2 regions of the Rhizobium ruizarguesonis genome follow, and region 2 is predicted to be linked to the other one. Evidence: predicted binding sites of a transcription regulator. Region 2 holds the regulator's gene; the other holds the start of a gene.

Region 1 (5,966 bases), on a different replicon from region 2:
TGAATGAGGCCCGCGGCGGAAAGACCATCTTGCCGGTCAACTGGCTTGTGGCTGGCTTGTCGTATAGGCCTCGGTGAGGGCGACGAATGGCGCCTCGGTTGGCAAGCCGCTGCACTGCCTTTTCGACGGCGTTGGGGGTTCCGATATCCAGAAAATCGGCACGCGACCAGACGCCGGCAGGTGCGGCCTTGGCGATACGGTCGTGAATGCGCTCCAGTGTATCGGATGTGGGATCAGGCATTACAGCGCCACCTCTGACCGAAAAATATATACAAATTTTGGTCAGTAACAAGAGCTGCCTCGATTACTAACCAAAATTTGTATCAAATTATTGGTCAGCATGAGGTGTGGACGCGCACTGGGAACCCTTTCCTTTGAAATTTCCGTCGCGCTGGGGCAAATGTCACCTCACGCGACGTGAGGCCGGTTTATGTCATTTCAGATTGAACGGCTTGTTTCAGAACATCTCAAAGGCGCGGCCGATGTATTGGTAAGTGCCTACGCTCGGCCTCCATGGAACGAGAATTGGTCGCTTGAAGCGGCAGTTGAAGATATAACCTATGTGCTCGACACACCCAGATCGATTGCGCTTGCGGCAATTGATAGAGGCAAGGTGCTCGGGATCGCATTGGGCATACGACAGCGGCGCCATGCCGGCCCGGTCATTTACCTCGACGAGCTTTCGGTGCTGCCCGAAGCACAGCGTGCGGGAATAGGGACCGCACTCCTTTCGGCGGTTTTTGAAACCGCAAGCGGAGAAGGGTGTAACAGCGTTTGGTTGATCTCGAAGAGAGATGGTGAGTTGTCAAAATTTTATCGGCATTGCGGATTCGCGATGAGCAACAACCTTGGACTCTACTCCAAATCGAAATGATCTTGGGCAGTTTGTTCGCGGAACTGAAGGCTGTTCTGCCCAAAGTCGAGCGCTGCGAAATGTCGGATGCGCCCCGACGCGAATGGGGGCATCGCCTGCGCAACCGGGCTCATTACCCAGCCAATTCGAATTAGCCATAGCATCGGAGGCAAGATACAATCCTATCATGATCTGCGCCGGAGGCTCAGATTTTACCTGGCCAACACGGCGTAAGTCGGGGGCTGCAAAGCGGAGCCGGCCGTCGTCACGGCGTATGCGAATTGGGCCTGCTGATCGCTGCCAGCCGCCTCCTTGTTTGTCGTCGGTGAACGACAGTTGGAGAAGCAATACCCGCCTTGTCGGCCACGCGCAAAAGAGCATCCCGAAATTGCTCCGGAACAACCGTCCGCTCATCGCTACGCATCGAGCGGGCGTTGTGTGGCAATCGAGATCGGTTCCTTGAAGTGAACAACAATCCTACCTTCGCGACAAGCATCCTCCGCTTCCCAACCGAACTTCCACGCGTCGTGACGCGCAAGCCAGTCTCCGAGAGCACTGGTATCACCAGTCGGCACCCTATGGGCCGCGAGGTATGGATTCTCGTGGGCCTTTAGTCCGAGTACCCGCGCCCTTGAGCCTGCTTCCTGTAAATCGATCAGCTCTTCAATTGTCATGCGCGATCCCCCACGGTCAGCAACGGTAACATTGCCGTCCGTGCATGCAAGCGAATGCTAATTAATGGGTTAATTTGGCACAGTTGCGAGTGCAAAGCGCCCCTGCTCCGGTGGCGCCGCCCGCGCCATGAAGTTGAAGCTCCGCCTATGGGCCTGGAAAAAAGCGCCCTTGACTCTTCCTAGAAAAAGAACAAAAGAAGAACATCATTACAGCGACCCGATACCCCTCCCGAGAATGGAGAATGCTGCATGCCTACGATCTTATATAGAAATGATCCGGACATCGCGCCCCAGGACGTCATGAAGATCGCGGTCTACGCCGAGCATGTCGGCAGACAGTGCTATGACGTTTTCGAAACGGATGGTTCGAGGTCTCGGTCAGAAAGCCTGTCCCGTCGGGCGCAGGACGTGTCTGATTCACTTGATTTTGGAGACGACCCATACTTTTCACCCGAGACGACGAAAAAGGTTCTCGACCTTCGCAATACAGTCTGGGGCATGTGCTTCGACTATTTCGGCGAGCGCGGACATCTCGGCAAGTCCATGGACCTGCTCAGAATGGCCCAGGACGTGGAAGACGTTCTCGACAAGCTCGTAATCCGCTACCTTTCTCCTGAGGAACTGGAAGAGGCTGAGGCTGATTGGGCACATGAATCTCAGTTCTATCCGAAGATCGAAGGGGACAATCCAAATATCATTCCCCGCGATGACAAGGGCTTCGGGGCGAGCGCTTGAAATCCTGCCTCGTCATAGCCGGTCTATTTTGATCGAAACGAGTTCCTTCATATTTGGCAGCGCCGGTGGCCCGACAGCCGGTTCCGCAGTCTACTTCGCCGGCTTGAACGATGCTTCGGCTGGGTCCATCGGATTGATAGGTCTGCGGGGTCGGTTTCCCATAGTTTCTGCCATAAGGGACGGTCCGGGTCGGGCGCCATTCAAACGCTCTGGCCCAGCCGATGCTGGCGGCCTAAAGCGCAAGCCGCAACTGCGGTGCTGTATGAGAGGCCCGCCGTTCTTCCAGTGAGGACAGCGTGACGCCGAGCAGGCGTATCCCTTTTCGCGGCGGGAAGATTGGCGCAAGGAGAAGGTCGACCACCTCCTCGAGATCGGTGGTCGTCGGCAGGGGAGCCAGAACTGTCTTGCTGCGGGTGATCTGGCTGAAGTCGGCATATTTGACCTTGAGTGTCACCGTCTTGGCGCCAATTTCATTGGCCTCGCAGTAGGCCCAGACTTTCTCAATCAACGGCTGGAGCCCTTGGCGCGCGGGCTCAAAGGAATGGATGTCCTGCGAAAACGTGTCTTCTGCGCCGATGGATTTCCGCACCCGGTCCGGCTTGACCTGGCGATTGTCGATCCCGCGAGCGATCCCATAGAAGTACGGCCCTGACTTCCCGAAATGTTCGACGAGAAAGTCGAGCGTTCTCTCCTTGAGGTCAGCTCCGGTCTCGATCCCGAGCCGATGCATCTTCTCGGCCGTCGCCGGCCCGACGCCGTGAAACTTCTTGACGGGCAGGCGTTCGACGAAGGCCGGACCGTTCTTCGGCGTGATGACGAACTGGCCGTCCGGCTTGTTCTGGTCGGATGCCATCTTGGCGAGGAACTTGTTGTAGGAAATGCCGGCCGAGGCGGTGAGCCCGGTGGTCGCCTTGATCCTCGCGCGGATCTCTTCGGCGATCTCGGTCGCAATCTCCATGCCCTTCAGGTTTTCGGTGACGTCGAGATAGGCCTCGTCCAGCGATAACGGCTCGATCATCGGCGTGTACTCGGCAAAGACCGTCCTTATCTGCAGCGAGACGGCCTTATAGACATCGAAGCGCGGCTTGACGAAGATGAGGTCCGGGCATTTCCGCTGCGCAGTCACCGAAGGCATGGCGGAATGCACACCGAACTTTCTGGCCTCATAGCTGGCGGCCGCCACCACGCCGCGGGCAGCAGGACTGCCGACGGCAACCGGCAAGCCACGCAGCTCCGGATTGTCACGCTGCTCGACCGATGCGTAGAAGGCATCCATGTCGACATGCACGATCTTGCGCGGCCGCCTGCTGCTTTCTTCGCCTGTCATCCTCTAGTTTCCATCAGCGAGACCATTCCCCAAACATGGAAAGTGTGCTCCGCACTTGTCACCTTGGGGCGTCTGCATCCGTTCGCAGCCCATGGCCATGCGTCGGCGGATTTCCGCGAAGCTGACGCTTGCGCCAAACGCTTTCACCAAGAGATTGCGCTCGTGGGCTGAATGGCGATCGCAGACACGACAGATGAGTTCGATCACCTGGACCTTGTGATCCTTCAGTCTCGGAACCCTATCGTTCACAGGCCGCGTTCGGCGCATTCGAAAATATTCCTTCTTCGCCATCCGATTGAATCCGCTGGCGATTTTTCTGCCGTGCACTCGTGCTCAACTTCAGCGGGTCATATGCGCATTGACTCATTTAGGCCTTGAGAACAGATACAGAACATATTGCTGTTACTCAAGCTGAAAACGGGTTGCCGTCGAAGGGAAATCATGAACTCAGCCGTCGGCCCAAACGCTGTCCTCGACGGCCTGCGCGAGCAGATAGCGCATCTGGAAAGCGCCAGCCAGCGCAAGCGAGGCGTTTTGCCGTTCGGCGTGGCACAGATCGATGAGCGGCTTCCGGGCGGTGGATTGGCCTACGGGGCGCTGCACGAATGCGCCGGCGGCGGGGCCGGCACCGTCGATGGCGCGGCGGCCGCCCTGTTCGTGGCTGGCATTGCCGCGCGTACCAAAGGCAAGGTCGTCTGGTGCCTGACACGTCCCGACCTGTTCTTCCCGGCCCTGGCGCAAGCGGGCCTGCATCCGAACCGGGTCGTCTTCGTCGAGTCCGACAAGGAGGAGGACGTCCTTGCCAACATGGAGGAGGGCCTCTCGTATGGCGGTCTCGGTGCGGTGATCGGCGAGATCGTCCGCCTGCCGATGGCGGCGTCCCGGCGGCTGCAGCTTGCTGCCGAGAAGACCGGCACGATGGCGCTCGCAGTGCGGCGGTGGCGACGGCAGACCGAGGCCAGCGACTTCGGGCAGCCGACGGCGTCCACCACGCGCTGGAGGGTGAGCGTCATTTCAAGCGAGGAGCTGCCGGTTCCAGGCGTCGGGCGGGCGAGGTGGTTCCTGGAGCTGATGAGGGTGAAAGCGGGTGAGTGCGCCGAGTTCGAAGTAGGAGCCTGCGATGCCGAGGGTCGTATCGATATTTTTCCCCGACCTGCCAACCGACAGGATCAGGCGGGCCGATCCCGCTATTCCCGTTGAGCAGCCGATCGCCGTCATTTCGAAGAGTGGCTCCAAGCGCTGGGTCTCGGCCGCCGACGCCGCCGCCAGAAAGGCCGGAATCCACATCGGCATGCCGGCCGCCAAGGCGCAGGCGCTCTTCCAGGGCCTGCGGATGATCGACGCCGATCCGGCCGCCGATGCGGCGGCGCTTGAGCGCATCACCATGTGGGCGCTGAGCCAGTATTCGCCGATCGTCGCCGTCGACGCGCCGGACGGCATCGTCATGGACACGGAAGGTGCTGACCATCTTCAGGGCGGCGAGGAGCCCATGTTGACGAGCATCGCCAATCGGTTCCGCGCCAAGGGCCTGACAGCACGGGTCGCCATCGCGGACACATGGGGCGCGGCTTACGCATGTGCCCGTGCCATTGGCCGCGAAACCGTCATCGTCCCGAGTGGCGAGACCATCCGGGCCGTCGAACGCCTTCCGATCTCCCTGCTGCGGCTACCCGAGAAGATCGTGGTTGATCTGCGCATGCTCGGCTTCCGGACGATCGGCGAGCTGTCGGTGACGCCGCGCGCTCCCTTGGCGCTTCGCTTCGGCCCGGAGATCGGACGGCGTCTCGACCAGATGTTCGGTCGCGTTTCCGAACCGATAGATCCGATCCGTAGCCCAGAACTCGTCGAGGTCGTTCGATCGCTCGCTGAACCGATCGGTGCAGCGGAAACGATCGACAAGTATGTCGGCCGGCTGATTGTTCAGCTCGTCGCCGAACTTCAACGGAAGGGTCTTGGCGTTCGCCGGACCGATCTCATCGTCGAGAAGGTCGACGGGACCAGACAGGCGATCCGGGCGGGCACCGCCAAGCCGGCGCGAGACGTCGCCTGGCTGACGAAACTGTTCCGCGACCGGACGCAGACGATCGAGCCAGGTTTCGGGATCGAAAAGCTGACCCTCGTCGCCGTGTTGTCGGAACCGCTCGTAGAGCAGCAGAAGGCTTCCTCGCTTGTCGACGACGAGGACGCCGACATCACGCCTCTGATCGACGTCCTCGGCAATCGAGGCCAGCGCGTCTACCGGGTCGCGCCAGTCGCGTCCGATGTTCCGGAGCGTAGCGTCCAGCGTATCGCCGCGGTCGGCAAGGACGTGACGGAAGATTGGGTCCACCATTGGCGGCGGCCGGTGAGGCTGTTTGCCCGTCCCGATCCGATCGAG
Region 2 (5,966 bases):
GAGACCAGCGTATTGTACCCGAAGGAGGCGCCGCGCTCACACAGCAGCACGTTCGGATTGCCGCTGGCATTGAGCTTCTTCAGGACGTTCTTCATATCCCAGGGAGCGAGGAACTGGCCCTTCTTGACATTGACGACGCGGCCGGTCTTGGCGGCGGCGATGAGAAGGTCGGTCTGGCGGCAAAGGAAGGCCGGGATCTGCAGGACGTCGACGACCTTTGCCACCTCCGCGCATTGCTCTGCGGTATGAACGTCGGTCAGGACAGGAAAGCCGAATTCCTTCTTCAGGTCGGCAAAGACCTCCATGCCCTTTTCGATCCCGATACCGCGTTCAGCCGAGAGCGAGGTCCGGTTCGCCTTGTCGAAGGAGCTCTTGTAAACGAGGCCGATGCCGAGCTTTTCACAAAGCTCTTTCAGCGTGCCGGCAACCATGAAGGCGTGGTCGCGGCTCTCCATCTGGCAGGGGCCGGCAATCAGCGACAGGCGGCCGGTATTGGAAAAGCTGACCTGGCCTTGGCCCTCGCCGATCCTGACTTCTGAATTCGTATCAGTGCTCATCGTGTTTCCTCGAAGGCGAAGAGCGCGCCCTGCCCGGGCGCAGGCTTCACCACAATGCGATTGTTCTTGCGCGTGTATGTCACCCCGTTAGCAGCCAAATGCGCTTCTGTCACGGCAAGATCGGCGACGGCAAAGAGGATTGCCCTGCCGCGCAGGCCGCGATCGCCGGATGAGACGGCGATGTCGAAATAGGCTTCCAGCCCTTCCTGCGTCATCAGGCTGATTTTCGCGTTCGACGCTGCGATATTGACGCCAAAACTCGTTTTCTCGACTGTCGCTTGCGCCACGGCAAGGCCGACGAAGGCAGCAAAGGCGGCGGCGTCGGGTGCGCAAAGCGCTATCTCGGTTATGCCGCTGACGCCATTGGCATGCGTCTCCAGCGCGCCGCGGTCGGCCGGCAGCGGATTGACGCGCTCGACGGTGAAGAGGAAGAGGTCAGGCGCGCGCAGGTCGCCGGCGAAAGCCAGTTTGAAGCCGGCAATCGTCTGCGCACCGTCCGGCATCGTCATCGGCCGGGTGAACTGCAGCACTTCGCCAGCGCTCGATCCGTCGCCGACGAAGTTCTGATGATCGAGGCTGGCATCCTCACTGCCGAAAGCCAGCCCCGAAAGCCCTTCCTCGCCGCAGCGGAAGCGGAAGGCACGGTTGCGGGCGGTGAAGACATTGCCTTGCCGCGCAGAAGCCTCGCTCTCCTCGGCGCTCGCAATCCCGAGCGGCTCCAGATAGGTCTTGTCGGCAAAAAAGACGCAGGCATTCTCCGTTCCGAAGGGATGGCGCGCATCGGCGGCAACGGTGAAGCCGAGCTTGCCGATCCTTTCGCGCGCCACATCAATATTGACGACGGGCAGCACGACATGATCCAGCGGATGCGGTTTGGCGGAATGCGTGTTCATCATAATCCCTCCTCAAAACGGCAAGAGATTTGCGACAGCGCCACCCTCAATGCAAGACTTGTGTCCCAATCCGGCCAATGAAAATAAAAATCTCGACGAGTTGGCGCGAAGTTTTACGGAAATTTAGCTACTTGCGGAACACATATGGAACATATAGTGTCTGTTCTGGATTTGTTTCAATCACGAGGTCACAACGTCGATGCTCACGCGCAAACAACAGGAGCTTCTCCTTTTCATTCACGAGCGCATGAAAGAATCCGGCGTTCCGCCGTCTTTCGACGAAATGAAGGATGCGCTGGACCTCGCCTCGAAGTCCGGGATTCACCGGCTGATCACGGCGCTCGAGGAACGTGGCTTCATTCGCCGCCTACCGAACCGTGCTCGTGCGCTTGAGGTCATCAAGCTTCCGGAGGCCTACAGCCCCAGCATTCAGCCCCGGCGCGGCTTTTCGCCGAGCGTCATCGAGGGCAGCCTCGGCAAGCCCCAGCCGGTCGCCGCCCCCGCTGCCGCAAAACCCGTTGCCGACAACGGCAACTCGGTTTCCGTGCCGGTCATGGGCCGTATCGCCGCCGGCGTTCCGATCTCGGCGATCCAGAACAATACCCACGACATCGTCGTTCCGGCCGACATGCTCGGTTCCGGTGAACATTATGCGCTGGAGGTCAAGGGCGATTCGATGATCGACGCCGGCATCTTCGACGGCGACACGGTGATCATTCGCAACGGCAGCACCGCAAGTCCCGGTGACATCGTCGTGGCTCTCGTCGACGACGAGGAAGCAACACTCAAACGCTTCCGCCGCAAGGGCGCCTCGATCGCGCTCGAAGCCGCCAACCCGGCTTACGAGACCCGAATCTTCGGGCCGGACCGCGTCAAGGTGCAAGGCAAACTCGTCGGTCTCATTCGCCGCTATCACTGACACTGGGCGGGCCGGATTCGGCAAAACTGTTGCTGCGCCAGTCATAGGCGCGATGGCGCATCCATGGCCGCGACAGATCATCGAATGCGGCTGTGACGTCCAGGCCGGCATCGGCGAAGCGTAATTCGACGGAACCGGTCCTGCGCAGCGTCTCACCGGTGAAGAGCGTCGCACCTGAGCGGCAGCTGTTGAAGCGCAGGCGCACCGACGTCACGACGATATCGGCCGCATCGCAGGCCGGACCGAGATAGGCGGCATTGTCGATGACAGCAACCACGCGACCATTGCCAAGCCTTGATGTGCACCAGGCCTTCTTGACGCAAGAAAAGCGGTTTGCGTCAGCGCTCGTTGCAGCCGCCCGCATCGCCGACCTTGCTTCGTTCTGCTGATCGCGGGAAAGCCTGACGCGGCGGTCTTCTCCCTCCGGCGGGATAGCAGGCCCCTCCAGCATCTTCGGCGGGTGATGCGTCGGCAGGACCAGCGCTCTCTGCCACTGGTCGAAGATGAAATCCGGCGGTCTTTCGCGGTTGGAAGCCATGGCCGCCGTCTCGACGACCGCGACGAGACCACCATCCTCCGAAATTACCAGATCCGGCGGCCGGGGAACTGGCAGAAGCAACAGGATGAGTGTTGCGACCGCGATGATTGATGTGCCGATATGGCGCAGCCGGGTGCGGAGCAGCGTCAACAGCAGAAAGCCGGCGACGGCGACCGCGAAATACCAGGCGGGCAAGCGGCCGACGTCGATATTGCCACCCCAGCCGGACACGGTCTTTGCGACCGCGATCACCAGATCGAGGCCGAATCCGACGACCTTCCAGGGCAAAACGTCCAGACCGAAAGGCATGAGCAGCATCGCCAGCAGGCCGGCCGGCATGATGATGAAGGAGATGATCGGCATCGTCGCGAGGTTTGCCGGCAGGCCGTAGGCGGTCAAGCGATGAAAATGCTCGATCGAAAACAGCGCGGTGGAAAACCCACCGATCAGCGAGGTCAGGAAGACGCCGCCGAAGAAGCCCGCAACCGTAACGATGGGCCGAAACACCGGCAGCTTCAGGAAGGCGTTTTCGCGGATGCCCCGGTCCTTCCACAGCTGATAACCCGATACCAACGCCAACGTCGCGGCAAAGGACATCTGGAAGCTCGGACCCAAGACCTCGGACGGTGAAATGGCGATGATGACAAGCGCGGAGAGCGCGACGTTGCGCAGGCTGATCGACGGCCGGTCGAAGAAGACCGCAATCAACATGATGGCCATCATGATGAAGGCGCGTTCGGCGGAGACCGCAAAGCCCGAGATCAGGAAATAGGCCGTGACGGCAAGCAGCGCGCCGGCGGCGGCGATCTTCTTGGTCGGATAGGCCTGGGCGACGCCGGGAAAGAGGCTGAGCAGCATCCGGAAACCGACGAAGAAGATGCCGGCCGACAGCGCCATGTTGAGGCCCGAGATGGCGATGATATGAGCCAGGCCGGACTGGCGCAGCGCCTCCGTCGTTTCATTCGAGATGGCACGCCGCTCGTCCGTCACGAGAGCAGCGGCGAAAGCGCCGGTGTCGCCGGGTAGGATCGACCTTATGCGGTCGCCAATGCCGCTGCGCAGCCGGTAGAGCCCTTCGAGCAGTGCTTCCCACGTCGATCTTGCGGCCTGCGGACCTGCCTGCAAGTCGACCTTCTCCGGCGCCCCGTAGAAGAAGCCGTTGGCGCCGATGCCATCGAAATAGGCACCGAAGCAGAAGTCGTTGAGCTCAGGAAGTGCCGGGCCTGCCGGCGGCGTCAGCCGCGCCCTGCCGGTGATGATATCACCGATTTCGAAAGGCGCCTCCGCGCCGCGGGCGATCGCGGTTATGCGTTCCGGCGGCCGCTTCACCTCCGGCGCCTCCGTGCCGGTGACGGCAAGAATATAGCGCCACCGGCCGCGACCGTCGCCTTCGCGCCGTTCGACACGGCCGGTCACCGTCGTCGTGACGGCGGAATCGAGGATCACGGTCGAAGCCCGCCGGCTCTCGAGCTGCGCCGAAACCACGCCGCAGGCCACAAGTGCAAGCGCCAGCAGCGTTGCCCGCAACGCCGCCCGGCTGCGGCTGGCGATGAGAACCGCGACGGTCAGCACCAACAGGCAGAGCAGCGATGCAACGAGCGGAAAGTCCGATGCGGCCAGAAACCAGAAGGCTGCCCCGGCGCCGAGGAAGACCGGCGAGACCAGCAGCAGACGGCCATGGTCCGCCTCTTCGCCCAGCAAGCGCATGCCGATACACAGCGATTGCGAGGCTGCCGCCGGCAGCCGGTACCGCAAGGGGCTCGTCGACTGCGTCCTTGCCGGCCGCGTCACCACAACAGGCGGAGAAAAACCGGCAGTGTCGGCAAGGCCGGCGCCTGCTTCCGGCCGCAATTCGACTGTCGTCAACTCCTGCATGTGCCGCCCAAGATCACCCGCCCAGGCAGCCAGAATGCAACCGCCAATCAAATCCGGCAAGAATAATCGATTGAAAAGCGAGGGAAAATTGAAGGAGCCAAAAGAGCAGTCGAATCATCGGCTTCGATATGCGTATAGCTCATCGCTGCACTGCCTAAAAGATGATGCCGCAATGCACAAAATGCCGCCACGGTAACTTGGCATTAGCCTCGCGATCATATAGCTATCGATGAGGACGCTTAACCCCTATGGCGCTTTTATGGCGCCACCGCCATTTCGGAGGATCAGCATGACGGATCAAAGCGCTACAATAAAAATCGGTGACAAGTCTGTCGACCTTGCTGTCAAAAGCGGCACGATCGGCCCGAGCGTCATCGATATCGGTGCCCTCTACAAGAACACGGCTTCCTTCACCTACGATCCGGGTTTCACCTCGACTGCATCCTGTGAATCGAAGATCACCTACATCGACGGCGACGAAGGTGTCCTGTTGCATCGCGGCTATCCGATCGAGCAGCTCGCCGAGCATGGCGACTTCCTCGAGGTCTGCTACCTGCTGCTTTACGGCGAGCTGCCGACCACCGTGCAGAAGAAGGATTTCGATTACCGCGTCACGCACCACACCATGGTGCACGAGCAGATGAGCCGCTTCTTCACCGGCTTCCGCCGCGATGCGCATCCGATGGCTGTCATGTGCGGCTGCGTCGGCGCGCTGTCGGCCTTCTATCACGACTCCACAGACATCACCGATCCGCACCAGCGCATGGTCGCCAGCCTGCGTATGATCGCCAAGATGCCGACACTTGCCGCAATGGCCTACAAGTACCATATCGGCCAGCCCTTCGTTTATCCGAAGAACGACCTCGACTACGCCTCGAACTTCCTGCGCATGTGCTTTGCTGTGCCTTGCGAGGAATATGTGGTCAATCCGGTGCTTGCCCGCGCCATGGACCGCATCTTCATCCTGCATGCCGATCACGAGCAGAACGCTTCGACCTCGACCGTCCGTCTCGCCGGTTCGTCGGGCGCCAACCCGTTCGCCTGCATCGCCGCCGGTATCGCCTGCCTCTGGGGCCCCGCCCACGGCGGCGCCAACGAAGCAGCGCTCAACATGCTGCACGAAATCGGCACAGTCGACCACATTCCGGAATATATCGCTCGCGCCAAGGACAAGAACGATCCGT

The links. Region 2 encodes LexA, which represses DNA repair genes until DNA is damaged. Its sites were predicted from a motif close to TGTTCNNNNTGTGTTCNG; they were not measured.
Region 1: J3P73_RS36365 (ImuA family protein) is a predicted target of LexA. The motif match lies at 3,966-3,983, and genes of this name have one in related genera.

The regions. Positions count from the first base shown of each region.
Region 1 covers NZ_CP071682.1:445,738-451,703, reverse strand. The annotation lists gene J3P73_RS36390 (DUF6088 family protein) at 1-241, opposite strand, end outside; gene J3P73_RS36385 (GNAT family N-acetyltransferase) at 431-874, shown strand; gene J3P73_RS36380 (CrpP-related protein) at 1,270-1,527, opposite strand; gene J3P73_RS36375 (hypothetical protein) at 1,777-2,262, shown strand; partial or broken gene J3P73_RS38415 (BrnA antitoxin family protein) at 2,284-2,424, opposite strand; gene dinB (DNA polymerase IV) at 2,495-3,589, opposite strand; gene J3P73_RS37980 (hypothetical protein) at 3,593-3,856, opposite strand; gene J3P73_RS36365 (ImuA family protein) at 4,031-4,789, shown strand; gene J3P73_RS36360 (Y-family DNA polymerase) at 4,710-5,966, shown strand, end outside.
Region 2 covers NZ_CP071678.1:2,300,889-2,306,854, reverse strand. The annotation lists gene kdsA (3-deoxy-8-phosphooctulonate synthase) at 1-557, opposite strand, end outside; gene J3P73_RS11490 (VOC family protein) at 554-1,450, opposite strand; gene lexA (transcriptional repressor LexA) at 1,650-2,369, shown strand; gene J3P73_RS11480 (ComEC/Rec2 family competence protein) at 2,350-4,782, opposite strand; gene gltA (citrate synthase) at 5,072-5,966, shown strand, end outside.